3 regions of the Comamonas brasiliensis genome follow, and region 3 is predicted to be linked to each of the others. Evidence: predicted binding sites of a transcription regulator. Region 3 holds the regulator's gene; each other region holds the start of a gene.
What was found. The regulator HrcA, encoded in region 3, represses chaperone genes, less so after heat shock. The targets are predictions, from matches to a motif close to TTAGCACTCNNNNNNNNNGAGTGCTAA.

Region 1: a site for HrcA is predicted at 7,354-7,380, ahead of rpoH (RNA polymerase sigma factor RpoH). Genes of this name have one in related genera too.
Region 2: a site for HrcA is predicted at 6,585-6,611, ahead of groES (co-chaperone GroES). Genes of this name have one in related genera too.

What each region holds. Positions count from the first base shown of each region.
Region 1 covers NZ_JAANES010000002.1:162,273-172,114, forward strand. Annotated here, with positions in the region: gene DJFAAGMI_RS09055 (LysR family transcriptional regulator) at 1-376, shown strand, start outside; gene DJFAAGMI_RS09060 (3-hydroxyacyl-CoA dehydrogenase family protein) at 948-1,865, shown strand; gene DJFAAGMI_RS09065 (beta-keto acid cleavage family enzyme) at 1,865-2,680, shown strand; gene DJFAAGMI_RS09070 (GntR family transcriptional regulator) at 2,689-3,375, opposite strand; gene DJFAAGMI_RS09075 (IlvD/Edd family dehydratase) at 3,382-5,139, opposite strand; gene DJFAAGMI_RS09080 (Bug family tripartite tricarboxylate transporter substrate binding protein) at 5,250-6,263, shown strand; gene DJFAAGMI_RS09085 (LysR family transcriptional regulator) at 6,314-7,234, shown strand; gene rpoH (RNA polymerase sigma factor RpoH) at 7,412-8,356, shown strand; gene DJFAAGMI_RS09095 (Bug family tripartite tricarboxylate transporter substrate binding protein) at 8,499-9,497, shown strand; gene DJFAAGMI_RS09100 (sterol desaturase family protein) at 9,746-9,842, shown strand, end outside.
Region 2 covers NZ_JAANES010000003.1:617,736-627,577, reverse strand. Annotated here, with positions in the region: gene DJFAAGMI_RS15560 (OsmC family protein) at 382-834, shown strand; gene coq7 (2-polyprenyl-3-methyl-6-methoxy-1,4-benzoquinone monooxygenase) at 914-1,531, opposite strand; gene DJFAAGMI_RS15550 (porin) at 1,861-2,913, shown strand; gene DJFAAGMI_RS15545 (porin) at 3,144-4,313, shown strand; gene groL (chaperonin GroEL) at 4,474-6,117, opposite strand; gene groES (co-chaperone GroES) at 6,210-6,500, opposite strand; gene DJFAAGMI_RS15530 (chemotaxis protein CheW) at 6,762-9,389, shown strand; gene DJFAAGMI_RS15525 (H-NS histone family protein) at 9,404-9,742, opposite strand.
Region 3 covers NZ_JAANES010000003.1:424,782-434,623, forward strand. Annotated here, with positions in the region: gene DJFAAGMI_RS14580 (CHASE2 domain-containing protein) at 1-775, shown strand, start outside; tRNA gene DJFAAGMI_RS14585 (tRNA-Arg) at 856-932, opposite strand; tRNA gene DJFAAGMI_RS14590 (tRNA-Ile) at 2,227-2,303, opposite strand; gene hrcA (heat-inducible transcriptional repressor HrcA) at 2,356-3,363, opposite strand; gene DJFAAGMI_RS14600 (NAD kinase) at 3,393-4,292, shown strand; gene recN (DNA repair protein RecN) at 4,295-6,052, shown strand; gene rapZ (RNase adapter RapZ) at 6,057-6,980, shown strand; gene DJFAAGMI_RS14615 (winged helix-turn-helix domain-containing protein) at 7,010-7,693, shown strand; gene creC (two-component system sensor histidine kinase CreC) at 7,699-9,153, shown strand; gene creD (cell envelope integrity protein CreD) at 9,261-9,842, shown strand, end outside.

The sequences.
Region 1 (9,842 bases), on a different contig from region 3:
TCCTCTGCTGTCGCTGCAGCGGCCCGGTCTGCAGGCCTTGCAGGGACATGGCTGGGTGATGCAGCCGCCTGGAAGCCCCATGCGCAGCTTGATAGAGCAGGAGTTCCGCGAGCACAGTCTGCCGCTGCCGCGCGGCCTGATTGAAACCGGCTCCATACTCACCACCATCAATCTGGTGCGAAGCTCCAATATGGTGGGCGTGATTCCGCGCACGGTGGCGGACCTTCATGCCGCACACGGCATGCTGCATATCCTGCCGTATCGGACCAAGCACAGTCTGGAGGCCTACGGCAGCCTGGTACGCAAGGATAGGCCCATCAGCCGCTCGGCACAGATGTTCCTGGATCTGCTGCACCGTCACGATGCAGCGGCCTGAAGCGTGGCGTGGCCGGTCGTGACAAGCGGCCCTTTTTCAAGACCGTCAGACCAAGACCGCTGAGGTTCGGTGAAAGACCCCGGTCCTCAGGAAGCACTGGCCGCCAGGGCCCGGCTCCCTGCACATGCCACATCAACCCCGAAGCATCGATGAATGAGTGCCGTGCCTGTTAGATACAACGCTTGCGGTATGCAAAACCGTCATGGACGTTGAGCACATCAAGGCCTCGGCAATGCGTGCTCGGATGGCCAGAAGACTCGCAGACCACCGCACATCAGTTACATGCTGACAAACGAACGCCAGGGCTTTCGGCTGCTGCGTCAGCACGGCCCTGGCGCGCTCGTACTGCGCCGTGGCCTTGCCTAGTCACGCCGGCGGAAGCACAGCAATATATTCAAGAAACAGGATAGTCATCCCAATAAATTTGCTTAACAAATTTATTGCCAGCATCCAGACTGCCTCCAGGATTCTTAGAACTTGGAGACACCCGTTGAAGCAAACGATTTTCAGAGCGCCTGGGCATTTTTTCCGCCCCTCGCGTTCACACGCTGTGGTTATTGGCGGCGGAACAATGGGAGCCGATGTCGCGGTCGTTCTTTGCCGCGGAGCTTGCAGAACGACGGTGATCGAACCCGATGCCGACCGGGCCGCCAAAGTCCCTGAGCGAGTCCGCGAGGGATTGATCCAGCTGGGCGCGGCTCAGCACCTTGCTCGGCTGTCCGTCGTATCGTCCTTGGACGATCTTGACTGGAACTCTGTGGACCTAGTGATCGAATGCATCCCGGAGCGTCTGGACATCAAGCAAGCGCTTTTCAGGCAACTCGAGCAGCGCGCCCGCAAGGATGCATTGCTGGCCAGCAACAGCTCGAGCTTTCCCATCACCGCAATTGCACAAGGCCTGCAAACACAGGAACGCATGCTGGGTCTGCATTTCTTCATGCCTGCGCACCTGACGCCTCTTGTTGAAGTGGTGTGCGGCGAGGCGTCCCGCATGGAATGCGCAGAGAACCTTCATGCCTTCATGCGCCAGTGCGGCATGGTGCCGGTGCTGGTCAAGAAGGACTTGCCGGGCTTTTTGGCAAACCGTCTTCAGCACGCGCTGGCTCGCGAGGCTTTTGCTCTGATTGAAGCGGGCATTGCTTCAGCCGAAGACGTGGATTCAGCCGTGCGCTTTGGCTTCGGATTCCGCTTTCTCGCAGCAGGTCCCGTGCTTCAGCGAGACCATGCGGGTCTGGAAGTCCACTGCGCCGCTGGAGCGACGATGTATCCATCTCTGGCGGCCAACAAGGAGCCTAGCCCATGCCTGTCGCAAAGAGTGGCTGAAGGAAAGTTCGGCATGAAGTCCGGTGAAGGTTTTTTCAAGTGGACTCCAGAGAGCATCGCCCAAGAGAAACAGCGCTACCAGAGGACACTGCTGGCAGGTCTCGAACTTCTCAAAAGCGAGCTGCCTGCCGTGGGCGATGCCGCAGAGCAAGAAGAGAGCGCATGATGAATACACCGCTGATCATCACCGTTGCGCCCAACGGAGCCTACAAGACCAGGGAACAGCACCCTGAGGTTCCATTGACTGCCGCCGATCTGGCACAGACCGCCAAGGAATGCCTGGACTGCGGTGCATCCATGATTCATATGCATGTGCGCAAGCCTGACGGCAAGCATTTGCTCGATGCCCACGCCTACCTTGAAGCCACTGCCGCAGTGCGCAAAGCGGTGGGCCAGGAACTGGTGGTTCAGGTCACCACTGAGGCGGCTCAGGTCTACCAGCCATACGAGCAGATGCGGGTCGCACGAGAAACGGCGCCGGAAGCGATCTCCGTCGGCTTGCGCGAGATACTCAAACCTGAAGTTCCCGAAGCGGATATCCGCTCCTTCTTCACATGGCTCAAGCAGAGCAATGTGATGACCCAGATCATCCTGTATGACGTGGCGGACGTACAGGCCTGGCAACGCCTGCGTGCAGGCGGAATCATCCCGGAAAACAAATGGTTTCTGCTTTTTGTACTGGGCCGCTACTCTGCCGGTCAGACCTCTTCGCCCATCGATCTGCTGCCGTTCCTGAATGCCCATGACGATGTCTATCCATGGGCGATGTGCGCCTTCGGCCCTGAGGAAAATGCGTGCGCGATGGCTGCAGCAAGCCTTGGAGGGCATGCACGCGTCGGCTTCGAGAACAACCTGTTCCTGAAGAGTGGTGAGCCGGCGGCAAGCAATGCCGCCTTGGTCGCCCAGGTCTGCCAGGGAGCCGCAGCGCTGGGCCGTCCGCTAGCCACGGCTCACGATATTCGCAGCCTGTTCCTGAACTGATCAGCACGTCAAGGCAGCAGCGCCTCTTGTGTCTTCAGGTAATGGTCTCTTGGAGGCACAAGATGCTCTGCCGTCAGACGGATCAGGCGCTCCCTCGACCCCTCCCCCTGCGCCAGTACCGCCAGCAACTCGTGATGCTCCTGTTGGGATTGCAGCTGACGCTCTCTGGACATCAGCGTTCCAAATCGAATCGCATGCGTTTGGCGGGCGAAGTCTTCGATGGATTGCGACAAGAAAACATTGCCGCATTGGGCAAACAAAAGCCGATGAAACTCCTGGTTGGTTCGAAAAATGCCGCGCGGATCCTGTTGCTGGATCGCTGCGTCGTGCCCGGCCTGAATGCGCCTGAGTTGCTCCAGGGCATCACGGTCCAGAGGCAGCGCAATTCTGCGCATCGCCTCCAGCTCGAGCAGCTCTCTCATTTCATAGAGATGAATGACTTCATCTCTGCTGAAAGCCTTCACCATGGAGCCAATATTGCGTCTGCGCTCAAGCAGGCCAGCGCTTTCGAGCTGAGCCAACGCGTCTCGCACCACATGGCGTTTGGCTGCGAACCTTTCCATCAGATCGTCTTCAACAAGACGCACTCTGGGAGCCAAGAGGCCCAGAACAATGTCTTCCTCCAATGTCGCGGCAATCATGGATGCACCGTCCTCGGATGGACGGCGCTCCTTGGCAAAAGCGCCCGTCGGCATATGAACTTAACTCCTTGGAATCGAACCCTTGCGCTGCGTCGCAGTCAAGAAATCAAAGTCTGCGCCACGATCAGCCTGCAAAACAGTTTTCTTGAACAGATGCGCGTAACCACGCTCTGCCTCAGGAACTTGAACAGGCTTGGCATTCTGACGCATAGCCAGCTCTTCCTCACTGACCAGCCATTTAATACAGCGCTCGCGCACCGACAGGCGAATTCTGTCCCCGGTTTGCACCCAGGCCAGGGGACCGCCAATCGCCGCCTCGGGCGTCACATGCAGGACGATGGTGCCGAAAGCAGTGCCACTCATACGGCCATCGGAGACACGCACCATGTCTTTCACGCCTTGAGCAGCGAGTTTCTTGGGAATGGGCAGGTAACCCGCTTCAGGCATCGCCGCTGCTTTGGGACCGATATTCTTGAGCACCAGAACATCCTCGGCCCGAACATCCAGCTCGGGCGAGTCGATACGGGCGGCCAAATCCTCCGCATTCTCGAAGACGACGGCACGGCCCTCATGCTCCATCAGCTCGGGGTTGGCCGCGGACTGCTTGATGATGGCTCCTCCTGGAGCAAGATTGCCGTGCAGCACGGCAATGCCGCCCTGTGGATACAAAGGGGCATCCAGAGTCTTCACCACATGCTGCTTGAAGCCGGGACCTGCCGCCTCCAGTTCCTCGCCCAGGGTACGCCCCGTCACGGTCAGAGCATCCAGATGCAGCAGGGGCTTGAGCTCTCGAAGCAGGGTATGCATGCCGCCCGCGGCATGAAAGTCCTCCATGTAGTGGTCGCCGGACGGCTTGAGGTCGAGCAACACAGGAGTATTGCGGCTCATGACGTCCAAGGCCTTGAGATCCAGCTCGTATCCCAAACGACCTGCGATCGCGGCCATATGCACGATGGCATTGGTCGAGCCTCCCATGGCCAGCAGCACGCGCATGGCGTTCTCGAAAGCAGCTGGCGTGAGAATCTTGTCAATGCTCAATCCTGTACGCGCCATGTGCACGGCAACTTCACCGGACCGTTCAGCAATCCGGATGCGGTCGGCAGTGACCGCGGGAGGGGTCGCGCTACCAGGAAGACCAATTCCCAGAGCCTCTGCGATACAGGCCATCGTGCTGGCAGTGCCCGCCACCGAGCAGGTGCCCACACTGGCGACGAGCTGATTGTTGACGTCGGAAATTTCCTCCGCATCAATTTCTTCGGCACGGAATTTACCCCAGTAGCGTCGGCAATCGGTGCAGGCTCCCACTCTTTCGCTTCGATGCGATCCGGTGAGCATGGAGCCGGTCACCAGCTGAACCGCCGGCAGTCCGACCGAAGCCGCGCCCATCAGCTGAGCCGGCACTGTTTTATCGCACCCCCCAATCAGCACGACTGCATCCATGGGCTGCGCTCGCAGCATCTCCTCTGTGTCCATGGACATGAGGTTGCGCAGATACATGCTGGTCGGTTGGGAAAAGCTCTCGTGCAAGGAGATGGTCGGGAAGTCCATGGGAAGCCCACCGGCCATCAGGATGCCTCGCTTCACCGCCTCAATCAGTTGCGGCATGTTTCCGTGACAAGGGTTGTAGGAGCTGCCGGTGTTCGTGATACCGATCACAGGCCTGTCCAGCGCCTTGTCGGTATAGCCCGCTCCTTTGATGAAGGCCTTGCGCAAAAAAAGAGAGAAGCCGCGATCACCGTAGTTGGTGAGTCCTTTGGAGATGCCGCTCGATGCGGCTTCCGGATGAATCGTGGCTTGCTGGTCTGGCTTGTTCGTCATGGAAGGGTTAACCATTGTTGATGCATTGATTATTAATAATATTATTGATTAAAAGAAAAATCGAGCGCTCGAACAAGAAAGCGCATACCTGAAAACCCTAAGGAGACTTCATGAAACCCACAGAACCCGTCAATCCGGGCATGCGCCGCCGCAAGCTCTTTAACCTGCTTGCAACCGCCCTCGTTGCAGTCGGCGCATCGGGAGCAGCCATTGCGCAGACCGACTACCCCAACAAACCCGTGAGGCTGGTGGTTCCCTATGCGCCGGGCGGAGCGACCGATGTCATCGGCCGCGTTCTCGCCAAGCAGCTTTCAGACACACTCGGGCAGCAGTTCGTCGTCGATAACCGTGCCGGAGCTGGCGGCAGTCTGGGGGCGGGTCAAGTCGCCAAATCACCTGCCGATGGCTACACCTTGCTGATGGGCGCCTTCACGAGCCACACCATCAATGCAGCGCTAACGCCTGCGGTGACTCCTTTTGACATCCACAAGAGCTTCGCTCACATTTCGGTGGTTGGCAGCGTTCCGCTGGTATTTGTGGTCAATCCCAATGTTCAGGCGAAATCCGTCAAGGAACTGGTGGCCCTGGCCAAGGCCAGCCCTGGCAGCGTCACCTTCGCTTCCGCAGGCAATGGCTCACCCCAGCATCTCTCGATCGAGATGTTCAAGCGCCAGACGCAGGTGGAAGTCGTTCATGTGCCCTACAAAGGCAGCGGCCCCGCTCTTTCCGACCTGCTCGGCGGTCAGATCAATGCCATGATTGACACCGTTCCTGCCGCACAAAGCCAGATCAAGGCAGGCAAGCTCCGGGCCTTGGCCACCACAACCAAAGAACGCGTCGCCTCGGTTCCCGATATCGCTACTGTGGTGGAGGCCGGATTTCCAGACATGCAGGTCAGCTCCATGTTTGCGCTCTCGGCTCCTGCAGGAACGCCAGTTGCAGTCATTCAGAAGGTCAATTCGGCGTTGAAAGTGATTCTGTCCAGGCAGGATGTCAAGGACTCCATGCTCGCCCAGGGCGCCATTGCCACCTACAACACGCCTGAAGAGTCGGCCAAGATCATCAATGCCGAGTACGCCAAGTGGGCCAAATTGATCAAAGACAGCAATATCACTGCTGAATAAGCCCAGATGGCGGAGTTGCAAAAAGCTGCAGCTCCGCTACCTATACTGCGGTGGTGGAAGCCAATCTATCAACCAAAGACCTGAGAGCGGTAGTCGCTCTGAGCCAGACCAAGAGCTTTGGCCAAGCCGCCCTCCAGGTTCATCTCTCGCAATCTGCGCTGTCGGCCCTGATTGCGCGTGCAGAAGCCCAGATCGGGGCAAGACTGTTTGAGCGCACCACTCGCGCCGTCGAGCTGACCGATGCGGGCCATGTCTTTATCGCTCATGCCCAGGAGATCTTGCGCGACACGCAGCGTGCCTTGCGCGCCGTGACGGACACCGTACAGCTCAGAACAGGTTCGGTGACCGTTGCCGCACTTCCCTCCCTGGCCGCCTCGCTGCTGCCAAAGGTCTTTGCCGAATTCACGCGGATTCACCCCGGGGTGCGCCTTGCCTTGCTTGATACCTTGTCGGGCCCGGCGTTTGATCTCGTTCGTGATGGCAAGGTCGACTTTGCGCTCACGGCAGCCGATCCCAAACAGGAAGACCTCGCCTATGAGCAACTGATGGAGGACCAGTTCTTTCTCATCTGTCCCGATGACCATCCTCTATCCAAGCAGGCAGGTCCCGTCGCGATCGAGAGCACTCTGGACTATCCACATGTCTCCATGCCCAGCTCTGCCAGCGTGCGCCAGTACATTGATGCGGACCTGATCTCAAAAGGGCTTTATTTCGCTCCTGTCTTTGAAGTTGACCATATTGCAACCATAGGAGCTCTGGTCAGTGCGGGCCTGGGCATTAGCGCACTCCCCGAAACAGCCATATCGCTGCTACAGGCCGGCCGCCTCGCGCAGATTCCTTTGTCGGCCCCTGGAATTCAACGTCCCTTGGGCATGGTGATGCGCCGCCACGCACCTCGAAGCTCGGCGGCCAGGAAATTAGAGACATTAATCAGAGCGAGCCTGCACAACCTGGCCTCTCATTCCAGCTAGAGCACTGCTCTGGATGCCGGAAAAGGCCAGGATGGATGGGAATGTGAAAAATTCTCGATGAATCGCTACGAGCCGCCTGCGCCATCAGAAAACCAACAAAAGCTGTGGGAACTTTGTCTTTAGCACTCTCTCTAATGGAGTGCTAATATGAAGATCATGGAAGAAAGGAAACCTGCAATGAAAACTGCCTCCGGCTCCATTGCTACTGCCTTGGCGCCCGCGAACCCCTGGGCGCTGGTACCTCCGCTGGGCAACCTGGATGCCTATATCTCGGCGGTCAATCGTATGCCAATGCTCACCCTTGAGGAAGAGCAGGACTACGCTCGCAAACTCAAAGAACACAATGATCTGGACGCCGCCGGGCGTCTGGTGATGTCTCACCTGCGTCTGGTCGTCTCCATCTCGCGCCAGTACCTGGGCTATGGCCTGCCTCACGGCGACCTGATTCAGGAAGGCAATGTGGGCCTGATGAAGGCTGTCAAACGCTTCGACCCTGATCAGGGTGTGCGTCTGGTCAGCTACGCCATGCACTGGATCAAGGCGGAAATCCACGAATACATTCTGAAGAACTGGCGCATGGTCAAGGTCGCCACGACCAAGGCCCAGCGCAAGCTGTTCTTCAATCTGCGCTCGATGAAGCATGACCTGAAGTCCGACGCCGCCATGGCCGACGATGAACTGGCCCTGCGCGAAACCCTGACCTCGAACGAAATTGACGCTGTCGCTGCCAAGCTCAACGTCAAGCGCGAGGAAGTCATCGAGATGGAAACCCGTCTGGCCGGCGGCGATGTGCTGCTGGATCCTTCTCCCAGCGATGACGGAGAGCAGGCCTTCGGCCCCATCGCCTACCTGGCCGATGCCAGCCACGAGCCTACCGCCATGCTTGAATCGCGTCAGCGCGATCATCTGGCGACCGATGGTCTGGTCATGGCCCTGGAGGGTCTCGATGACCGCAGCCGCCGCATCGTTGAAGAACGCTGGCTCAAGGTCAATGACGACGGCTCCGGCGGCATGACACTGCATGAGCTGGCTGCCGAATATGGCGTGAGCGCCGAGCGCATTCGCCAGATTGAAGTAGCTGCCATGAAAAAGATGAAAAAAGCGCTGGCCGAGTTTGCGTAAACGCCAACTTGCGCACCAAGTCATTAAAAGGCTGAAATGCTGAACCTCAAACCCGGATAATTTCCGGGTTTTTTATTTTTCGGAATCGATGCATGTTTTCATGCACACCGATCACCCATCAAAAATTCAAAAGAGACCTGCCATGCCTATTCGCACTTCGCAAATTCTGAAGAGTCTGTCCCGCCGCAGCCTGATTGCTGCAGGCGTCGCCATGATGGCGACTGCCATGGCTCCGGCCGCCGTGGCGGCTGACAACTGGCCCGACAAGCCCCTGCACCTGATCGTGGGTTTCCCCGCCGGCTCCTCGCCCGATCTGAGCGCGCGCGCACTGGCCGAGCCTCTGGAAAAAAAGCTGGGCCAGACCATCATCGTGGAAAACCGTGTGGGTGCAGGCGGCAATATCGCCGGTGAATACGTGGCCAAGGCCGACGGCTACACCTTCAGCGTGATGATCAACGGCAATATGACCATTGCCAAGATGCTCAACCCCGCTGTGCGCTACGACCCCATCAAGGATCTGCAGCCCGTGAGCCTGATTGGCGTCGCACCGCTGGTATTGGTGGCCCCCTCGTCGGCCCCTCAAGGCAAGGCCTTCATGGAAGCGGCCGCCAAGGCTGGCGACAAATGGAGCTATGGTTCTCCCGGCGTCGGTACCGTGGGCCATCTGGGCATGGAATTGCTCAAGAGCCGCTCGGCCATCAAGGCCGTGCATGTGCCCTATACCGGCTACCCACAGGTGTTCAACGGCATTCAGGGTGGAGATTTGAAGCTGTCCATGCTGCCTCCGGCACTGGCCATGGCGCAGATTCAGGCCGGCAAGCTGCACGGCATTGGCGTGACCTCTGCCGCACGCAGTCCGCTGGCTCCCGGCCTGCCCAGCCTCAAGGAACTCGGCGTCAACAACTTCGACCTGGAAATCTGGAACGCCGTGGCAGCACCCAAGTCCATGCCCAAGGCCCATGTGGACAAGCTGGCGGCGGCCGTCAGCGAGATCGTGCGCACACCAGAAATGCGCCAGAAGCTGTCCATGCAAGGCTGGCAAGCCGTGGGCAGTTCGCCTGAAGGCCTGAGCAACCGCATACAGCAAGACGTAAAGGCGCTGGGCACCATCATCCGCGAGCAGGGCATCACGGCGCAGTAAACACGCCCTCTGAGCCACTTTGCGGCTTCCCACAAGGGGGACGGCAGCCTCGCTGCGCGGCGGCGCTTGCTCGCTGTCACGCAGATGAGGTGCGCCAGTTCTCCTCCATCCCACACGCTGAAGCTACTCCGGGTATCGACTGAAGCTACCGCAGCGTCCTTTATCATGCGCCCGACAGGCATGGGTTTACGCTATGCCGTCGGGCGCATTGACGTTTCTGGGGCTGCGCCACCGCTTTTGGAGCCTTCATGGACGCTGGTACCTGGTTCACACAGCTCAATGCCTGGCAAGTCATGGCTTTGGGTCTGGTTTTTTTCGGGGGTATTTATCTGCTGGGCGGCCTGC
Region 2 (9,842 bases), 190 kb from region 3:
TGCAAATCGAAAGCAGAGCACCGAAGCCAGGGTAATCAGCCTGCCGGGTGCATGGAAGCCGACCATGATAGGCGCTTGCTTGCTGCGCTGCAGTACTCGCTCAAGAGGTGCATGCTGTTGCTCTGAGAAACCCAGGGAGCAGGCACGAAAAAAAGCCCCTAGCTCAAGAGCTAGGGGCTGAATCCACCATTAGAGGAGGTGGAGGAGACAAAGGGTGCGATACAGATCGGGATTAACCAGTAATCTGCAGTCTGCCTGCGGGTTTGACCTCACAGGTAACGCTTGGGTTGTATTGTATGAGGCTTGTGTTTTCTGTGCATCAAAAGATTCGGGTTTTTATGTATTTGATGCAAAATTGCAACAGTTTCGAGAGGAAAAACAATGGAATGCACGGTTAGTTGGACAGGCGCGGCCACCGGAACGCGCTCGGGCATGGGTTTTGTGGCAGAGACCGGCAGCGGCCATGTGGTCAATATGGACGGCGCACCGGACGAGAAGAATCCGGCCAACGGCGGTCGCAATCAGGCTCCGCGCCCCATGGAGATGCTGCTGGCCGGCGCCGGCGGCTGCACGGCCTACGACGTGGTGCTCATCCTCAAGCGCGGTCGCCACGATGTGAAGGGCTGCAGCGTGCAGTTGACTTCCGAGCGCGCCGAGACCGATCCCAAGGTGTTCACCAAGATCCACATGCAGTTCACGGTCAGCGGCAAGAACCTGCCTGCCGGCGCCGTCGAACGCGCCATCGCCATGAGCCACGACAAATACTGCTCGGCCACCATCATGCTGGGCAAGACGGCAGAAATCACTACGGGTTTCGACATCGTCGAAGCCTGAGGCGCACTCACGATCACAAAAAACGGGCCGCTAAGGCCCGTTTTTTTGTTGAACAAAGTGCCTGCCTCGGTGTGATAGGTCAGATGCGATGCGCTGTAATCGTCATGACCTTGGCGGCCACACGCATCAGTCCCTGAGCAATCGGGGGCAGTTGCATCGCACCTTCGTCGATCGCTGCAGCGGCATGACGTTCCTCGTCATCCTTCATGCGCTCCACTACGGCTCGTGACGCCTCGTCCTCCTCGGGCAGGCGGCCCAGATGGCTGCCCAGGTGGGCGGAGACCTGGTTTTCGGTCTCGACCACAAAACCCAGGCTGGCGGCATCGCTGAACTTGGCAGCAATCGTGCCGATGGTAAAAGCGCCCGCAAACCACAGCGGGTTCAGCAGCGAAGGCCTGCCACCCAGGGCATGCAGGCGTTCCCGGGTCCAGGCCAGATGGTCCATTTCCTCGCGCGCGGCGTGCAGCAGATGCTCGCGCAGCTCCATGTCCTTGGTGACCATGGCCTGGGCGTTGTACAGGGCTTGGGCACAGACCTCCCCTACATGATTGACGCGCATCAAGGCTGCAGAGAGCCGTCGCTGCTCATCACTCAAATCGGCTTCGGCAATTCCTGTAGCGGGCGAACGCTCGGAGGCAACCGGGTCGGCAAAGAGAGTGCGAAGAGCTGCATCGGCAGCGGTCAGAAACTTGTCCATGGTGAAAAGAGCTCAGTGCGGCGCCCGTGTGGCGTCAATGCACATAAGGTACACCAGAGTGATTCATCCGCAACTTGCGCTGGGGCAATGCTAGGCTGAAACCCCTAAGGGTGTGCCCGCTAGTGCGGTCTGGAGTTTGTTGCGGTGGTGCAACGAAAACGCGCCGAATCGAGCAGTTTTGGGTGAATTCCTTTGCGCTGGGCTCGGGGGTCTGGTGCAATAGACCCAACTTCCCCACCAGGAGGTTGGCGCGGGAAACCGGTGGAGCTCGAGGCTCAAGTCTCTCTCCCATAGAACCGGCGCCCTTCTAAACCTTGGAGTAACTCGTAATGAAAAAATCTCTGATCGCCCTGGCAGTGCTGGCCGCTTCCGGCGCCGCAATGGCTCAATCTTCCGTGACTCTGTTCGGTATCGTTGACACCGGCGTTTCCTACGTGGACAACGCTTCCGGTAACGATGCCAAGTACGGCGTGCACAGCAGCGGTAACGCTACTAGCCGACTGGGCCTGCGCGGTACTGAAGACCTGGGTGGCGGTCTGAAGGCTGGCTTCTGGCTGGAAGGCGAAATCTTCGGTGACGACGGCAATGCTTCCGGCTTCAACTTCAAGCGCGAATCCACAGTGCGTCTGTCCGGCAACTTCGGTGAAGTTCGCCTGGGTCGTGAAACCACCCCCACTTTCCGTGCTGGTCTGAAGTATGACCTGTTCGGCGCTACCGGTATCGGCCAAAACCTGGGCTTCAAGGCCTGGTCGACTGCTGGCGGTGCTTTCGGTGCTGACGCCAACACCATCCGTGCTAACAACATGGTGTCGTACTCTTCGCCCAACTTCAGCGGCTTCACTGCTAACGTGAGCTACGCTTTCGACGAAAAGCAAGGCGTGGGCAAGACCGGCCGTTATGCTGGTGGTAACGTTGGCTACGACAACGGCCCCCTGAGCGTGACTGCTGCTTACGGCACTCTGAACGGCGGCACTGGCGACCGTGACGAAATGTCCATCGGCGCTTCTTACAACTTCGGCGTGGCCAAGGTTGTGGGTAACGTTCAGCAAATCAAGTACAAGCCCGATGCTGGTTCCAGCGCCAAGTTCCGTAACTACCTGCTGGGCGTGTCCGCTCCCGTGGGTGGCGTGGGCGAAGTGAAGGCTCAGTACGCTTACTACGACCAAGAAGGTCCTGCTAAGGCTCACCAACTGTCGCTGGGCTATGTGCACAACCTGTCCAAGCGCACTGCTCTGTACGGCACTGTTGCTTACCTGAAGAACCAAGACGGTTCCGCTATCGCTCTGGCTGCCAAGGGTGTGAGCGACACCGTGGGCCTGAAGGCTGACGGTTCCGGCCGTAACCAAGCTGGCGTGCAAGTTGGTATCCGCCACGCTTTCTAATCAATTGCTGGTGTAAGCCAGTAACTGCTTAAAAGCCAAAGGCCTGTCGAAAGACAGGCCTTTTTTTGTTTTTCCGGGTTAGACCTTAAAGGGTGATTGCTGAGAGGTTTGCCCCCAGAGGGAAAGGCCTGTGTTGCGCTTGTGCCAATGCTCGCGCGGTTGAGGAAAGCATTTCTAGAATGAATTTTCCACCAACTGTTTGCGAATTGAATTAAGAGAGAGGCAACACAATGGCAGCTTCATTTGTGAAAAAAACATTGGCCTTGGCTGTGCTGGGAACCATGGGAACTCTGGCATATGCACAAAGCAGCGTTCAGCTATATGGCATTGTGGATGCGGCAATTCGCCATACGAATAATGAGGGAGCGAATAAAAGCGGTCTGACCAAAATGATTGGCGGCGGCATGTCCGAAAGCCGCTGGGGTATCAATATCAAGGAAGATCTGGGGGGCGGCCTGTCGGCGATTGCCAATCTGGAAAATCGTTTCTGGACGGATTCCGGCACTCCAAGCACCGCACAGCCTTATTTCGCCCAGTCCTGGGTAGGCTTGCGCAGCACCAGCTTTGGTCAGCTGACCATGGGTCGCCAATACAACGTCTTGTTCGATCTGGTGACCTCCACCTACGCATCGTTCCCATATTCCCCTTATATGGATGCCTACAAGCCTGAAATCGGCATGTCTCTGGGCGCGCGTGCAAACAATATGCTGAAGTACGTGGCCGAGTTTGGCCCTGTTCGTGCGGGCTTGCAGTACTCGTTTGACGAAAGCAATACCTTTGCGAAGAAAGGGGCTGGAGTGGATATGACTCCGGGCGGACTGGCATTGAAGACGGCAGGTGGCTATCTGCGCTATTCTGCCAACGGCATTTCTGTGGGTGGCGCTTTCCAGCGCTCGACCTTGCCGGCCGGCACCGATGTGGATGCCTGGACATTGGGCGGCTCCTATCGCACCGGGCCTCTTTATCTGATGGCTGGTTATGGCCAGAACAAGGTCAAGGATAGTCTGGCGGCTGCGGGCGCAGGTGCTGCTTTTGATGCCGGCTTGCTCAACGCATATTGGACAGGTTCGTCCAATGGTGGCTTTATCGCGGGCAATGCACCTGGCAATTTTGCCAACAAGCGTGAGATGTTCAAGGTGGGCTTTGGCTACCAGGTCACTCCGCAGCTCAATGCCGGCATGCACTACTACCATGCCAAGCAATCGGGATCGGCGACTGGCGCCTTCAATGGCAAGGCTGACTTTATCGTTGCCGTGGCCGACTATGCCTTCTCCAAGCGTACCGATGCATATTTCGCGGTGGACCACACCAAGACCAAGGGCGGTGCGGGCGTGATGCTTGATGCCAATGGCGCGAAAAAGCGTACCGGCATTACCATCGGTCTGCGTCATCGCTTCTGAGGCAAATCCTTGGATGCAAAAGCCAGCCGATATCGGCTGGCTTTTTTGTGTCCGGAGCCGAGCAGCTCGTGAAGCGCGACACAAAAGAAAAGGCCGCAGATGCGGCCTTTTCTTTTGCGCAAAACCGGATGGTGCAGACCACCCGGTAGCAGCAGAGCAATTACATGCCCATGCCACCCATGCCACCCATGCCGCCCATGTCGGGCATGGCAGGAGCTGCATCAGCCTTGGGGGCTTCAGCGATCATGCACTCGGTGGTCAGCAGCAGGGAAGCCACGGAAGCGGCATTCTGCAGAGCAGTGCGAGTCACCTTGGTGGGATCCAGGATACCCATTTCCAGCATGTCGCCGTAGCTGTCGTTGGCAGCGTTGAAGCCGTAGTTGCCGGAGCCGTTCAGCACGGCGTTCACGACCACCGAAGGCTCGCCACCGGCGTTGGCCACGATTTCGCGCAGAGGGGCTTCGATAGCCTTGAGCACCAGCTTGATACCAGCGTCTTGTTCGGCATTGCCGGTAGCCAGGGCGCCAACGGCTTGCTTGGCGCGCAGCAGGGCCACGCCACCGCCGGCCACGATGCCTTCTTCCACAGCAGCGCGGGTAGCGTGCAGGGCGTCTTCCACGCGGGCCTTCTTTTCCTTCATTTCGACTTCGGTGGCAGCGCCAACCTTGATCACGGCAACACCGCCGGCCAGCTTGGCCACGCGCTCTTGCAGCTTTTCACGGTCATAGTCGCTGGTCGCTTCTTCGATCTGAGCGCGGATTTGCTTGACGCGGGCTTCGATTTCAGCAGCTTGGCCAGCACCGTCGATGATGGTGGTGTTTTCCTTGCCGATTTCGACGCGTTGGGCTTGGCCCAGGTCTTCCAGGGTCACCTTTTCCAGCGACAGGCCCACTTCTTCAGCGATGACCTTGCCGCCAGTCAGGATGGCGATGTCTTCCAGCATGGCCTTGCGGCGGTCGCCGAAGCCAGGTGCCTTCACGGCCACCACCTTCAGGATGCCGCGGATGGTGTTCACCACCAGAGTTGCCAGGGCTTCGCCTTCGACGTCTTCGGCAATGATCAGCAGAGGACGGCCGGCCTTGGCTACAGCTTCCAGTGTGGGCAGCAGGTCGCGGATGTTGCTGATCTTCTTGTCGAACAGCAGCACGAAGGGGTTGTCCAGAACAGCGGCTTGCTTTTCGGGGTTGTTGATGAAGTAGGGCGACAGGTAACCGCGGTCGAACTGCATGCCTTCGACGACGTCGAGTTCGTTGTCCAGCGACTTGCCTTCTTCAACCGTGATCACGCCTTCCTTGCCGACCTTGTCCATCGCGTCGGCAATGATCTTGCCCACGGATTCGTCGGAGTTGGCGGAGATCGAGCCGACTTGGGCGATTTCCTTGGAGGTGGTAGTGGCCTTGGATTGCTTCTTCAGCTCTTCCACCAGGGCTGCGACAGCCTTGTCGATGCCGCGCTTCAGATCCATGGGGTTCAGGCCGGAAGCCACGTACTTGGAGCCTTCGCGCACGATGGCCTGGGCCAGCACGGTAGCGGTGGTCGTGCCGTCACCAGCGATGTCGTTGGTCTTGGAGGCCACTTCCTTCACGAGCTGGGCGCCCATGTTCTGCAGCTTGTCCTTGAGTTCGATTTCCTTGGCCACGGACACGCCGTCCTTGGTCACGGTGGGGGCGCCGAAGGAGCGCTCCAGCACCACATTGCGACCCTTGGGGCCCAGGGTAACCTTGACTGCGTTAGCCAGAATGTTCACGCCTTCAACCATGCGTGCACGTGCTTCACCGCCGAAAACTACGTCTTTTGCTGCCATTTTTGGCTCCTAAAGAATGGGGTTCAAATGTTCTGCCAGCGCTTATCAATCAATCGCCGGCAGCTATGAATAGGGGAGGTGTTCGGGAAGGATTACTTCTCGACGACTGCGAACAGGTCGTCTTCCTTCATGACCAGCAGCTCGTCGCCGTGGATCTTCACGGTTTGGCCAGAGTACTTGCCGAACAGAACGCGGTCGCCGACCTTCACGTTCAGGGCGATCAGTTCGCCCTTGTCATTGCGCTTGCCGGGACCCACAGCCAGCACTTCACCTTGGTCAGGCTTCTCGGTGGCAGCATCAGGGAGCACGATGCCCGAGGCTGTCTTGGTTTCGTTTTCGAGGCGCTTGACGATCACGCGATCGTGCAGGGGACGCAGGTTCATACCAACTCCTAAATACATCAACAAAGTTGAAACAAGACTTGCCAGCCATCCTGGCCGACATTCGGAATATCTAGGGTCAAGCTGTTAGCACTCAACCCCATCGAGTGCTAATAATAAGGCAATTTCCCGAGCTTTCAAGACCTCCCCCCAGCCGATCAGAGGGCAAATTGCTCAAGGAGCAGGGTTTGTTCTGGGTCATGTGTAACGTGTTTTTACAAATAGGCCTGGCTTTTGCTCTGCCAGAACATGCCTCTAGAAACCATGACTGCCCCGGCGCAGCGCGCCCAGGATCTGCTGCAGACAGACGTCTTCATTCCTCATATGCGCCAAGTCGGGCGCTGCGAGAGTTCGCTCAGAGAGCTGAATCTGATGTGGCGGCTCATAGAGTCCTCCGCCAAGATGAATTGCCCTCAGGAAGCTCAGGCCTTGTTGCCCATGATGGCCGCCACGCGTGGCGGCTTCGAGCGGCTGGAGCAGGATCTGGTGCGCTCCATGGTCATGCAGGCGGTGGCTGGAGTGACGGCAGGGCTGTCCAGTCAGGCACAGCATCTGATCGATACCCTGGTGCGCAATCTCTACGAGCGCACGGCCGATGTGGGGTTTCTGGCGACCGATGCCGTGCTGTGCGGTTTCATGGCTGGGCTGGATGGCGATGAGGCAGCCATCACCCAGCGTCTGCAGGCGTATCGGAGTAAATACACGGTCTATGCGGACATTCTGCTGCTGGATGCCGAGGGCAGGGTGCGAGCGAGTGCGCGCGAGAGGAGTCAGGCCACAGATCAGCCATGCCGGGATGCGTTGATTGCCCGTGCGCTGCAAAGCCCTGGCTTTGTGCAGAGCTTTGGTGCCACCGACCTGCTGCCGGGCCATGACAGCGGTCTGATCTATGCGCATCGCATGCTGGACCCCATCAACCGGCAAGCCATGGGCGTGCTGTGCCTGTGCTTTGACTTCGACGGTGAGATGCAAGGCATCTGGAGCGGACGCGACCAGGTCGACGGCAGTGGCGCACCAGAGGCGCAGACCAGCATCGCCCTGCTGCTGGATGAGCAGGGTCAGGTGCTGGCCAGCAGCGATCTGCACTGGATTGGTGTGGGCGCGAATGTGCAGCCTCACCGTGATGGTGCGAGCGTGCTGCATGTGCATGGGGGACGCACCTATCTGGTGCAGTCTGCGGCATCGGCAGGCTATCAAGGCTATATGGGCCCCAAGGGCTGGCGAGCGCAGATCATGACGCCGCTGGAGCTGGCCTTCGGTCTTCAATCGCAAGCGGGTCTGGATGGGCTGGATGCCGCGGTGGCTCAGGGTCTGCTGACGCATGCACATCGTTTCTGCCCGCCCCTGCACGCCATCCACAGCGCGGCGGACACCATACGCCGTGTGGTCTGGAACGGGCGGGTGATGACTGCAGGCAAGCAGATGGACAACACGCGGCTGCAAGCCGTGCTGGAGCAGATTGGCGAGACGGGGGCGCGGACGAACGAGGTCTTCTCCCAATCCATTGATGCGCTCTATGGCACGGTGCTCAATACCGCACTGCGGGACAACAGCCTGCTGACGAGTCTGCTGGTGGATCTGCTGGATCGCAATCTCTACGAGCGCGCCAACGACTGCCGCTGGTGGGCACTGACGCCGCAGCTGTCCGATTTGCTGGAAGCCCTGGCCCTGGGGGAGAAGGCGGGGGATCTGGTGAGCGAGGTGTGCGGGTTGCTCACCGGCATTCACGATCTCTATACGGTCTACCAGCAAATCATGGTCTACGACGCTCGCGGCAAAGTCGTGGCCGTCAGCCATAGAGGGCAGGCTGAGAGCCACGAGCTGCTGGGCAGCCATATAGAGGCGGACAGCCTGCATCAGGTCCTGGCGCTGGCAGGGACCCAGGCCTATCACGTGTCTCCATGGAGGCCCTGTGTGCAGCACGAGGATGATGGCCCGACCTATGTCTATCACGCGGCCATACGCAACGTCGACGGGATGGTGCTGGGCGGGATCGGCCTGGTGTTTCATGCACAGCGTGAGTTCAAGGCCATGCTGGAAGGCGTGACCGGCGTGCAGGCAGGAGGCGCAACCAGCAGACAGGTGGCTTATCTGAACCGATCAGGCATGGTCATGTCCTCCTCGGATGTGCAGCTGCAGCCGGGCATGCGGCTGGATCTGCCGCCGCAGATGCTGGCCTTGGCGCCAGGCCAGAGCATGGCCCGTGCCATGGTGTACCAAGGTCAGTACTGCGTGGTGGCGATCACGGCGGGTAGCGGCTACCGGGAGTTCAAACGCAGCGACGGCTATCGCGAAGAGGTGCTTGCGCTGTCCGTGCAGGCTTTTGGTGCCGTGCAGGACGATGCCCAGGCGGCTGTCGGTCGCCGCAATACCAGGGTGCAAGGCCTGGCGGCGGCCAGTCAGGGCAGCGCATTGGGTATGGAGATGGCGACTTTTTTTGTGGGGCGCAGCGTGCTTGCCGTCGATGCGGCCTGCGTGCTCGAGGCCCAGAGTGCCTCGGCCATCGCCCCCGTTTCAGCCGGTCGCTTGCCGCACTGCGTGGGAACGTTGGCGCGGCGCAGCCAGGGAGTCGTGGCTGGCTATGTCTGGGTCTTTGATCTGGGAGCAATGCTCTTTGGCAAGCCCGTGACCAGGACGGCGCAAAGCCAGGTGATCGTGCTGGAGCACCAGGGGCTCAAGCTGGGCGTGCTGGTCAGCGATCTCGAAGGCGTGGTGCGCTTCGAGAGCGGGCAGTTGCGACTGGCGCCTGCAATGGCGGGGGCGGCAGATCAACTGGTGGATCGCTTGATCCGTGCCAATGACGGAGATCTGCTCATCCAGTGCCTGAACGTGACAGCCTTGGTGCGCATGCTCAAGGCGCCGCTGCCGACGGAGCAGGCCGCTGGGGGCTGAACGGGCCCGGCCGTTTACTGAACCGGGAACGGGTTCTTTTCGTCGCGAGGGGCGCTGAAGTCCACGGTAGGCGTGGTCTTGATTTCGTACTGGCTGCGGTCCTTGCCTTCGATCCACTTCGGAGGCTTGCCGCGGCCGGTCCAGGTCGCGCCGCTTTCGGGGTCGTAGTACCTGGCCTCGACCTTTTTCTTTTCTTCAGGCTTCCAGGGGAAGACCTGCTGAGAGGTAAAGCCGAAGGTGGCGATCAGTTGCTTGACGGTGGCCAGGGCTTCCTTGGCTTCGGTGCTGCGCGCTTCTTCGATGCGCTTGTCCAGCGCACTTTTCTGAGCGATGAGTTCTTGATAGCTTGGCATTCTGGATTCCAGAGATAGTGTGAAAGGTCAGCACTGATTGCCGCCTTTGTTATTGTTTTGCAAAACCATTCATTTTGGCGCAAGCGCGAACGCGCCGCAT
Region 3 (9,842 bases):
CCGCCATCTGATGCTGCTGAGCCAGACCTTCGAGGCACCGCCCACCTCGGGCTGGCTCATCACCCTGGTCGATATCAGCGACCTGCGCAGCGCACAGGCCCAGCGCGATCAGGCCATGCAGTTCATCTCCCACGATATCCGCGCGCCCATCGGCTCCATCATCACCTTGCTGGAGATGCAGCGCACGGGCAAACGCATCGAGTCGGAGGAGGCCCTCTTCGCCCGCATAGAGGGCTACGCCCAGTCGTCGCTGCAACTGGCGGACGACTTTGTGCATCTGGCCAGAGCCCAGCGGCAGCAATACCGCAGCGAGATTGTGGACCTGGGCCTGCTGGCGGATCAAGCCGTCTCGGACTGCTGGGCCCAGGCGAGCCAGCAGAACGTGCAACTGGTGTTCGAGCTGCCGGATGCCGAAGCCTGCGTGCACGGCGACCCCGGCCTGCTGCACCGCGCCGTCATCAACTTGCTGACCAACGCCATCAAGTACGGCAAGCCGCAGGATGCAGATGCAGGCGCGGTGGTCGACATCCGCATCGTCGAGCAGGGCAACCACTGGGGCATTGCCGTGCACGATCACGGCCCGGGCATGGATGAGGAGTCACTGGCCAGACTCAGCCAGCCCTTCGAACGTCTGCAGCAGCACCAGCGCATGGACGGCGTGGGCCTGGGCCTGGCCTTCACGCGCACCGTGGCACAGCGCCACGGCGGCAGTCTGCAGATCAGCAGCCAGCCCGGCCAGGGCAGCACCTTCAGCCTGCTGATCCCCAAGGCCTGAGAGCGCCTGAAAACCGGGCAGCCTCAGGCCCGGAAACGAAAAAACCTCAGAACTTTGCAGTTCTGAGGTTTGACGTTTTGTGGTGCGGCTGGCAGGAATCGAACCCACGACCCCTTGGTTCGTAGCCAAGTACTCTATCCAGCTGAGCTACAGCCGCAACAGGGTTGTATTCTAGCAGTGCAAAAACGCCCGCCAGATCAAACCCGGCAATTTTTTCACACCCGACAAAGAAAAAAGCCTGCCATTGATGAAGACGGCAGGCTTTCGTGCGGCTTGGCAGGGCGTGGCGGACTTGAACCGACGACCAAAGGATCATGAATCCTGTCAACCCAGCGGATCGGTTTGACTACCGATATTCCAGTGTCACCACTCGGCTGGGGTGAATGGTGCCTGCTTCGGCACTTGCAGCCATCGGCGAATCTGACACGCTTACCTTGACCATGTGTTCGGTTGCAGGAGCAAGCTTACCTTCGCGCGTGAAGCAACTGGCTTGAGGTTTGGTGGGCGCTGCGGCGCCGAACTCTGTGACCTTGCAGTGTGTAGGTTCCACAATCGAGCCAACGAATCGGATGGTTCCACTGGCGGCTTGAGTCATAGATGGAACACACAGTTGAAGCGCAATAGCAATTACTGGCAGGCATATTTTCATGACCATTCCACTTTCTGAGATCGTTGAAGAAAAGGCTCTTCACATTTGTTAACGACCAATGATTCGCATACTTGAGTTTTCTGCGCCAAGGGAAGCCACCATGGCGCACCTGCCGGTTTATTCCGCGATGTTCATGGGCATCCCGGATAGGTTCTGAGTGGACGCTGCGCTCCTTGCGACGTCGAAGCGGATACCGATATCCCAGCGAAGGACTGTCACTGCGTACTCGAGGCAACGGCCGGTGCACGCCCACTCTTGTTGAGGAGCTGTGCCGCTTTGCGCTGACTAAAGTCCCTCCGTTCGCTCTGAGCCAGCCAGAAGCAGCGTATGAGGAACAGGCCGAGTTCAATCGGTCATCGCGACAGCTTCAACAACCATGAGGTGGATCGACAAAGGTGCCAGCAAACGGCTCAACGAAGCAGTAAACGATTTGAGGCCATTGCACGAAGTCCGATTTGCCAATGCTCCGGCCCTGTCTGCAGGAAGTGAGACCAAGGCGCGGGACCCGGCTTGAGACTGGCTCAGACTTAGCCAAACCGCTTCTGTGCTTGGGAAGGAACAGGCTTGTACCTTGGTAACCTGGCTGATGAAGAGAGCAATGTCCGGCTGCTGGTCCTTCGAGCACAACGCGCGTGACTGTCAGTTCTTGTACGCCTCTGACGAATAACAAAAAACGAGAGCAGGCAATGCCATCAAGCCGCTAGAAAGTACAGAACATGTACTACTGGATGCATATGGGATGCATCAACAGAAAAAGAAAAAGCCCGCTATTTTTTAGATAGCGGGCTTTCCTTGTGTAGATTGGTAGGGCGTGGCGGACTTGAACCGACGACCAAAGGATTATGAGTCCTCTGCTCTAACCAACTGAGCTAACGCCCCAACACTGACAACAGCCGTGGCTGCCACCAGAAAAACTTCGCCATTGTAGGGCCTAACGCTTGTGACTCAGAGCATTGCTCACCAGTTTGGATGTGATATCGACAATCTGGATCATCTTGTCGTAGTGCATGCGCGTGGGACCGATCACCCCCAGGGTGCCGACCACCTTGCCGTCAAGCTCATAGGGAGCGCTCACTACGGACAAGTCTTCAAACGGTACGGTCTGGCTCTCGCCGCCGATATAGATGCGCACGCCATCGGCCTGATTGGAGAAGTCCAGCAGCCGAAGAATCTGCGTTTTCTGCTCGAACAGGTCGAAAGCACGGCGCAGATTGCCCATGTCGCTGGAAAAATCGCTCACCGACAGCAGATTGCGTTCGCCGGCAATCACCACATCCTCGCGATCGTGGTGGCTCATGACTTCGGCGCCAACGTTCACCGCCGCCTGCATGAGGCTGGCAACCTGGCCCCGCAATTGCTCCACCTCGGTCTGCAGCCGCGCGCGCACCTCCTCCATTGTCAAACCGGCGTAATGGTGATTGAGGAAATTCGAGGCTTCTATCAGTTGCGAGGACTCGTAATCCACATCCGTGAAGATCACGCGGTTTTGCACATCGCCTTCGGGCGAGACGATGATGACCAGAAAGCGCCGCTCCGACAGGCGCACGAACTCGATATGCTTGAAGACGGAGCTGCGACGCGGCACCATGACCACACCCACAAACTGGGAGAGGTTGGAAAGCAGGTTGGCCGCATTGGCGATCACCTTCTGCGGCTGTTCGGGGATCAGGCCGGGCGTTACAAGATCGGAGCGGTCCACGGTCAGCATGGTATCGACAAACAGGCGGTATCCCCTGGCTGTCGGCACGCGGCCTGCCGATGTGTGAGGGCTGATGATCAGACCCATCTCTTCCAGGTCGGCCATCACGTTGCGTATGGTGGCAGGCGACAATTCAAGCCCGGACGCACGTGAAAGAGTGCGCGAGCCGACTGGTTGACCGTCAGCGATGTAACGCTCGATCAGCGCTTTGAGCAATAACTTGGCACGTTCGTCGAGCATGATTTCATTTTAATGATGTAATTTCCCAGATGACATCCACGTTCCACCATATTGCCCTGATCGGCAAGTACCACACACCGGCAGCAGGGGTTCCGTCCGACGCGGCCAGCGAAGCACTGCAACGGATTGCCGGTTATGTGCGCAGCATGGGTTGTGAGGTGATTCTGGATACCCAGTCAGCCATCTATGCGGGCCTGCCCGATTACCCGAGCATGGACGTGGACGGCCTGGGCAAGCATTGCGACCTCGGCCTGGTGGTGGGCGGCGACGGCACCATGCTGGGCGTGTGCCGCCATCTGGCGCGCTATGGCACGCCGCTGGTCGGCATCAACCAGGGCCGCCTGGGGTTTGTCACCGATATCGCCCTGGATGAATTCGAAGCCTCCATCACGCCCATCCTGCAGGGCGAGTACGAGGAAGACGAACGCACGCTGATGAATGCTCGCGTCATGCGCGACGGCCAGTGCGTGTTTGAAGCCCAGGCCATGAATGACGTGGTGGTCAACCGTGGGTCAACCTCGGGCATGGTGGAGCTGCGCATCGAGGTCGGTGGCAGCTTTGTCTCCAACCAGCGCGCCGACGGCTTGATCGTGGCCACTCCCACGGGCTCCACCGCCTATGCGCTCTCGGCCGGCGGCCCCATGCTGCACCCCTCGATTCCGGCCTGGGTGATGGTGCCCATCGCTCCGCACAACCTCTCCAACCGCCCCATCGTGCTCTCCGACGCCCAGGAGGTGACTATCGAGGTGGTGGGCGGCCGTGGCGATGCCAGCGCGAACTTTGACATGCAGTCTCTGAAATCACTGCAGCATGGCGACCGCATCCTGGTGACCCGCGCCGATCACAGCGTGCACTTTCTGCACCCCAAGGGCTGGAACTACTTCGACACCCTGCGCAAAAAGCTGGGCTGGAACGAGGGAGGCGTCTGACCATGGCGTTGAAGCGCATCGTCCTGCGGGACTTTGTGATTGTTCAGTCACTCGATCTGGACTGGCAGACCGGCTTCACGGTGCTGACCGGCGAAACCGGCGCCGGCAAATCCATCATGCTCGATGCCCTGCAGCTGGTGCTGGGCGCACGCGCCGATGCACAGGTGGTGCGCGAAGGCTGTCCCCAGGCCGATATCTGCGCCGAGTTCGATTGCCCCCCTCACCTGCACGAATGGCTGGAAGAGTCGGGTTTTGCGCAGGAGCAGGATTTGCTGCTGCGCCGCGTCATAGACAGCCTGGGCCGCAGCCGCGCCTGGATCAATGGCTCGCCCGCCACGGCCACACAGCTGCGCCATCTGGGCGATCAGCTGATCGACATTCATGGCCAGCATGCCTGGCAAAGCCTGACCCGCCCGGACGCGGCGCGCGCCATGCTGGATACCTACGGCGGTATTGAAACCGCCCAGCTCAAGTCGCTTTGGCAGGACTGGCGCCAGAGCCATCAGGCTCTGGAGCAGGCGCTTTCGGCCCAGGACAATCTGCAGCGCGAGCGAGAGCGATTGCAATGGCAGATCTCCGAGCTGGACAAGCTGTCGCCGCGCGCCGAAGAATGGGATGAGCTCAACGCCCAGCACACGCGCCTGTCGCACGCGCAGACCTTGATGGACTCGGCCCAGTCCTGCCTGCAGCTGCTGGAAGATGACGATGCGGGAGCGGCCACCCCGTTGGGCAGAGCCCACCACCTGCTGCAGGATCAGGAGCATCTGGAGCCCGAGTTTCAGAGCATTGCCGACGTGCTCGGCTCCTGTGTGGCCCAGTTGCACGATGCCCGCCACTCGCTGCAGGCCTATCTGCGCCGCGCCGACCTGGACCCCGAACTGCTGGCCGATCTCGACGAACGCCTGTCGCTGTGGATGCAGCTGGCGCGCCGCTACAAGCGCACGCCCGAAGAATTGCCCGCCCTGCTCGAAGGCTGGAAGCAGGAGCTGCACCAGCTGGATGCCGCCGTCGATGTCGAGGGCCTGCGCGCCAAAGAGCAGGCTGCCCATCTCAAATATCAGACAGAGGCGCGCAAAATTTCGCAGCAGCGCACCCTGGCTGCGCCACGCCTGTCACGCGCCATCACCCAGTCCATGCAAAGTCTGGGTATGAAGGGCGGCCGTTTCGAAGTACAGCTGGAGCATGCCGAAGCCGCCAGCCCGGCCGGCACGGACGGTATCACCTTTCTCGTGGCCGGCCATACCGGCGCCACGCCCAAGCCCGTGGCCAAGGTGGCATCAGGCGGCGAGCTGTCGCGCATCTCGCTGGCCATTGCGGTGACCACCAGCGAGCTGGGCCAGGCCGGGACCTTGATCTTTGACGAGGTGGACTCCGGCGTCGGCGGCGCCGTGGCCGAAACTGTGGGCCGCCTCATGCACTCTCTCGGCGGGTCGCGCCAGGTGCTGGCCGTCACCCACCTGCCCCAGGTCGCTGCCTACGCAGACCAGCATTACCGGGTGACCAAGCGCCCCAAGTCCAACACCACCATCAGCAGCGTGGACCCGCTGGCGGGCGAAGAGCGCGAGATGGAAATGGCCCGCATGCTGGGCGGCGAGCATCTGTCCGAAGCAACCATGGCCCATGCCAGAGAAATGCTGGCCATGGCAAGATTGCCTGCAAAGCAGGCCGCCAACAGCGCCCTGCGTTCGTCGACCACCCCGGCCCGAAGTGCCAAGGCCAGCACGGCAGCCCGCAAGAGCGGCAAAGTCAGAGGAGTTTGAAATCATGTCCATGGAGATTGTTCTGATCAGCGGCATGTCCGGATCGGGCAAATCCGTTGCGCTGCACGCGCTGGAAGATGCTGGCTACTACTGCGTCGACAACCTGCCCCCGGAATTGCTGCAGTCCTTTGTGGAGCTCAAGCTCAACCACCAGGACGAGAAAGTGGCCATTGCGATGGATGCACGCAGCGCCAAGGGCCTGCCCCAGCTGCCTGACCAGCTGCATCGCCTGAAAAAGCAGGGGCTGATGCCACGCATGATCTTTCTCGACGCCGACAGCGGCACTCTGATCAGGCGCTTTTCGGAAACCCGCAGGCGCCACCCTCTGTCCCCTGGCTCCCTGACCAACGAGCGCCAGGCACTGGAGCTCGATATCGAAAAGGAGCGGGAGCTGCTGGGCCTGCTGCGCGACCGCTCCATCGTCATCGACACCGGGGACCTCAAGTCGGCTCAGCTGCAAAGCTATATCAAGCAGATCATCGAAGCACCGGCAGGACAGATGACGCTGATGTTCCAGTCCTTTGGATTCAAGCACAGCATGCCCATCGACTCGGACTATGTGTTTGACGTGCGCATGCTGCCCAACCCCTTCTACGACAAGGAACTGCGTGCCTTGACGGGCCTGGACAAGCCGGTTTCCGACTATCTGGGAGCCCTGCCCGAGGTGCAGCAGATGCAGCTGGACATACAGCAGTTCCTCGAACGCTGGCTGCCGCTGCTGGCCAGAGACCACCGCAGCTATGTCACCGTGGGCATAGGCTGCACGGGCGGGCAGCACCGCTCGGTCTTTCTCGTCGAAGCCCTTGCCAGGCATTTCGAGAAGCAGTGGCCCACCGTGCGCCGCCACCGCTCACTGGATTTCCGCGACAAGTTCATCCAGGTCTCTCAACAGTTCCTGGCCCCGGAAGCCGTCCACCCGATCAGCTGACCCGCATGCTCAGCCCTCAGACGTCAGCCATGCATGTGCTGCTGCTCGAAGACGACCCAGCCATTGCACGAACGGTTTGCTACGCTCTGGAGCGCGAGGGCATTGCCGTCACCCACAGCCTGCTGATCGCCGATGCGCGCCAGCAATGGAGCAGGACACCGTTTGATGTCCTGCTCATGGACGTGGGCCTGCCCGACGGCAACGGCCTGGACTGGTGCCGCGAGCTGCGCTCTGCCGGCTCCATTGTTCCGGTGCTGGTGCTCAGTGCCAGAGGCGAGGAGATGGACAAGGTTCTGGGCCTGGAGCTGGGGGCGGACGACTATCTGACCAAGCCCTTCAGCCCGCGCGAGCTGCTGGCGCGCACCCGTGCCCTGCTGCGCCGTTCCAGGCAATTTCAGCCTGCAGCGCCCACCCAGCTTGCGAAGACACTTCAAATAGATGAGCAAGGCCAACGGGCGCTGATCCACAGCAGGGCACTGGATCTGACAAGGCGCGAATATCAGCTGCTGCAGAGCCTGGTCAACGCGGCCGGCCGCATCCTGAGCCGCGATGCCTTGCTGGAGCAAATCTGGGGGCTGGACAGCGAGAGCACGGACCGCACGGTGGACACCCACATCAAGACCCTGCGCGCCAAACTGCGCGAGCGTTTGCCCGATCAGGAACTCATCGTCACCCACCGCGGTCTGGGCTATAGCCTGAACCAGCCCGGATAGCCGGTATGCGTCTGGGCTTGCGTCTCTTCTTTGCCTTCTTCCTGATCAACGGCCTGGCCGCCTTTTTCGTGCTGCGCGTCTTCATGGTGGAGATCAAGCCCAGCGTGCGCAAGGTGACCGAGGACACGCTGGTGGAAACCGCCTATGCGCTGGCCACGCTGGCCAGTGCCGACATGGAAAAAGGCCGGCTGCAAGCCGGTGCGGACAGCGCCTTTGCCACCCAGCTGCAGGGCTACACGCAAAAGCCGATACAGGCCTGGATCTGGGACACACGCAAGACCACGCTGGATATGCGCATCACCGTCACCGACGCCCGGGGCATGGTACTGTTCGACTCTCAGGGCAAGGACCAGGGCGCCGACTACTCGCGCTGGCGCGATGTCTATCTGACGCTGCGTGGTGAATATGGCGCACGCACCACGCGAGCCGTCAAGGAGGACGAATCCAGCAGCGTCATGTATGTCTCCGCGCCCATCATGGTGGACGGCCAGATTGCCGGGGTGCTGACCGCCTCCAAGCCCTCCAGCTCGGTACAGAAAATCGTCGACAGCGCGGAGCAGAAGATTCTGCGCGGCGGCCTGCTGTTTGTGCTGCTGTCCGCCGCCGTGGGCTGTGCGGTGACCTGGTGGTTTGTGCTTCACGTGCGCCGGCTGCGCAACTATGCACAGCAGGTGCAGGCCCCCACGCTCAACGAGTCTGCCCACCCCGCACAGGCCTCGGCTCCTGCGGCCATACCCGACATGCCCGGCGAGCTGGGCGAGCTGGCCCAGGCCATGGACAATATGCGCAAGCGCCTGGAAGGGCGCGACTATATCGAGGGCTATGTACGCGCCCTGACCCACGAACTCAAAAGCCCGGTGGCCGCCATACGCGGCGCAGGCGAGTTGCTGCAGGAAGAGCTGCCGCCCCAGGACCGGGCCATGTTTGCCAGACAGGTGGTGGACCAGAGCCTGCGTCTGCAGAACCTGATCGACCAACTGCTCCAGCTCAGCCGTCTCGAGCAGCGCCAGCAACTGGACACCCGCCATGGCTGCAGCCTGATGGAATGTGCCCTGCAAGCCATGAACTCCTTGCAAAGCCATGCCGAGCAACGCGGCATTGCCATGCGCCTGAACGGCGTGGACAGCAGCGGCCCCTGGGAGGCCGGCCTGGTCACTCTGGCCATCAGCAATCTGCTGCAAAACGCCCTGGATTTCTCTGCAGAGAACAGCGTGATCGAGCTTGATCTGGCCCCGCACCGCATCACAGTCAGCGATCGGGGCCCGGGCGTGGCCGAGCCCTTGCTGGCCCGTCTGGGCGAGCGTTTCTTCACGACTCCCAGACCCAACGGAGAGCGCAGCGGCACCGGACTGGGCCTGTCCATCGTCACCCGCATCATGCATCTTCATGGCGGCAGGATGCAGGTGGCAAATCGACATCCCGGCCTTGCCGTGACACTGGATTTCGCTCCCGAAAGCTAGGCAGCCAGAGCTTTCAAGCAGGACTTCACACCCGCTTCACAGACTTCATTGCGTCCACACAGTCGCTGCCGACACTGCGTCCTGAAATCCCTCATTCAGGAGCACGCATGAAAAACCGACTGCTGTTCAAGACAGTCTCACTGCTGATCGTTCTGGCCTTGCTCATGGCCGGCCTGTCCATGATTCAGGATGTGGTGAAAGACCGCATCCGCAACCGCGACTATGCCGTGCAAAGCGTGGTCTCCAGCCTGGCCGGCACCCAGACGCTGATCGGCCCGGCCCTGGTGCAGAACTGCACGGAAACCACCAGCACGACCAATGGCAAGAAAATCGAATACAGCACACGGGAATTCCAGCGCATGCTGCTGCCCGACACGCTCAACCACGATGCCAATGCCAAGATGGAGGAGCGCTCGCGCGGCCTGCATCACATCAACACCTATGTGCTGCACGACCAGATATCGGCCGGCTTTGCCAATCCCGCGCAGTATGCCGAGCTGCCCAAGCCCAGCGAGCCCAATGCCGTGGTGCGCTGCAAGAAGGTCCTTGTGGCATTTGCGCTCAGCGACCCGCGCGGCATCCGCAGCGCGACGCTGCAGGCCAACGGCCAGGATCTGGCGGTCGAATCCGGCACGCCGCTGGAGCGCTACGGCAAAGGCATTCAGGCCGAGATTGATGCCAGCCTGCTG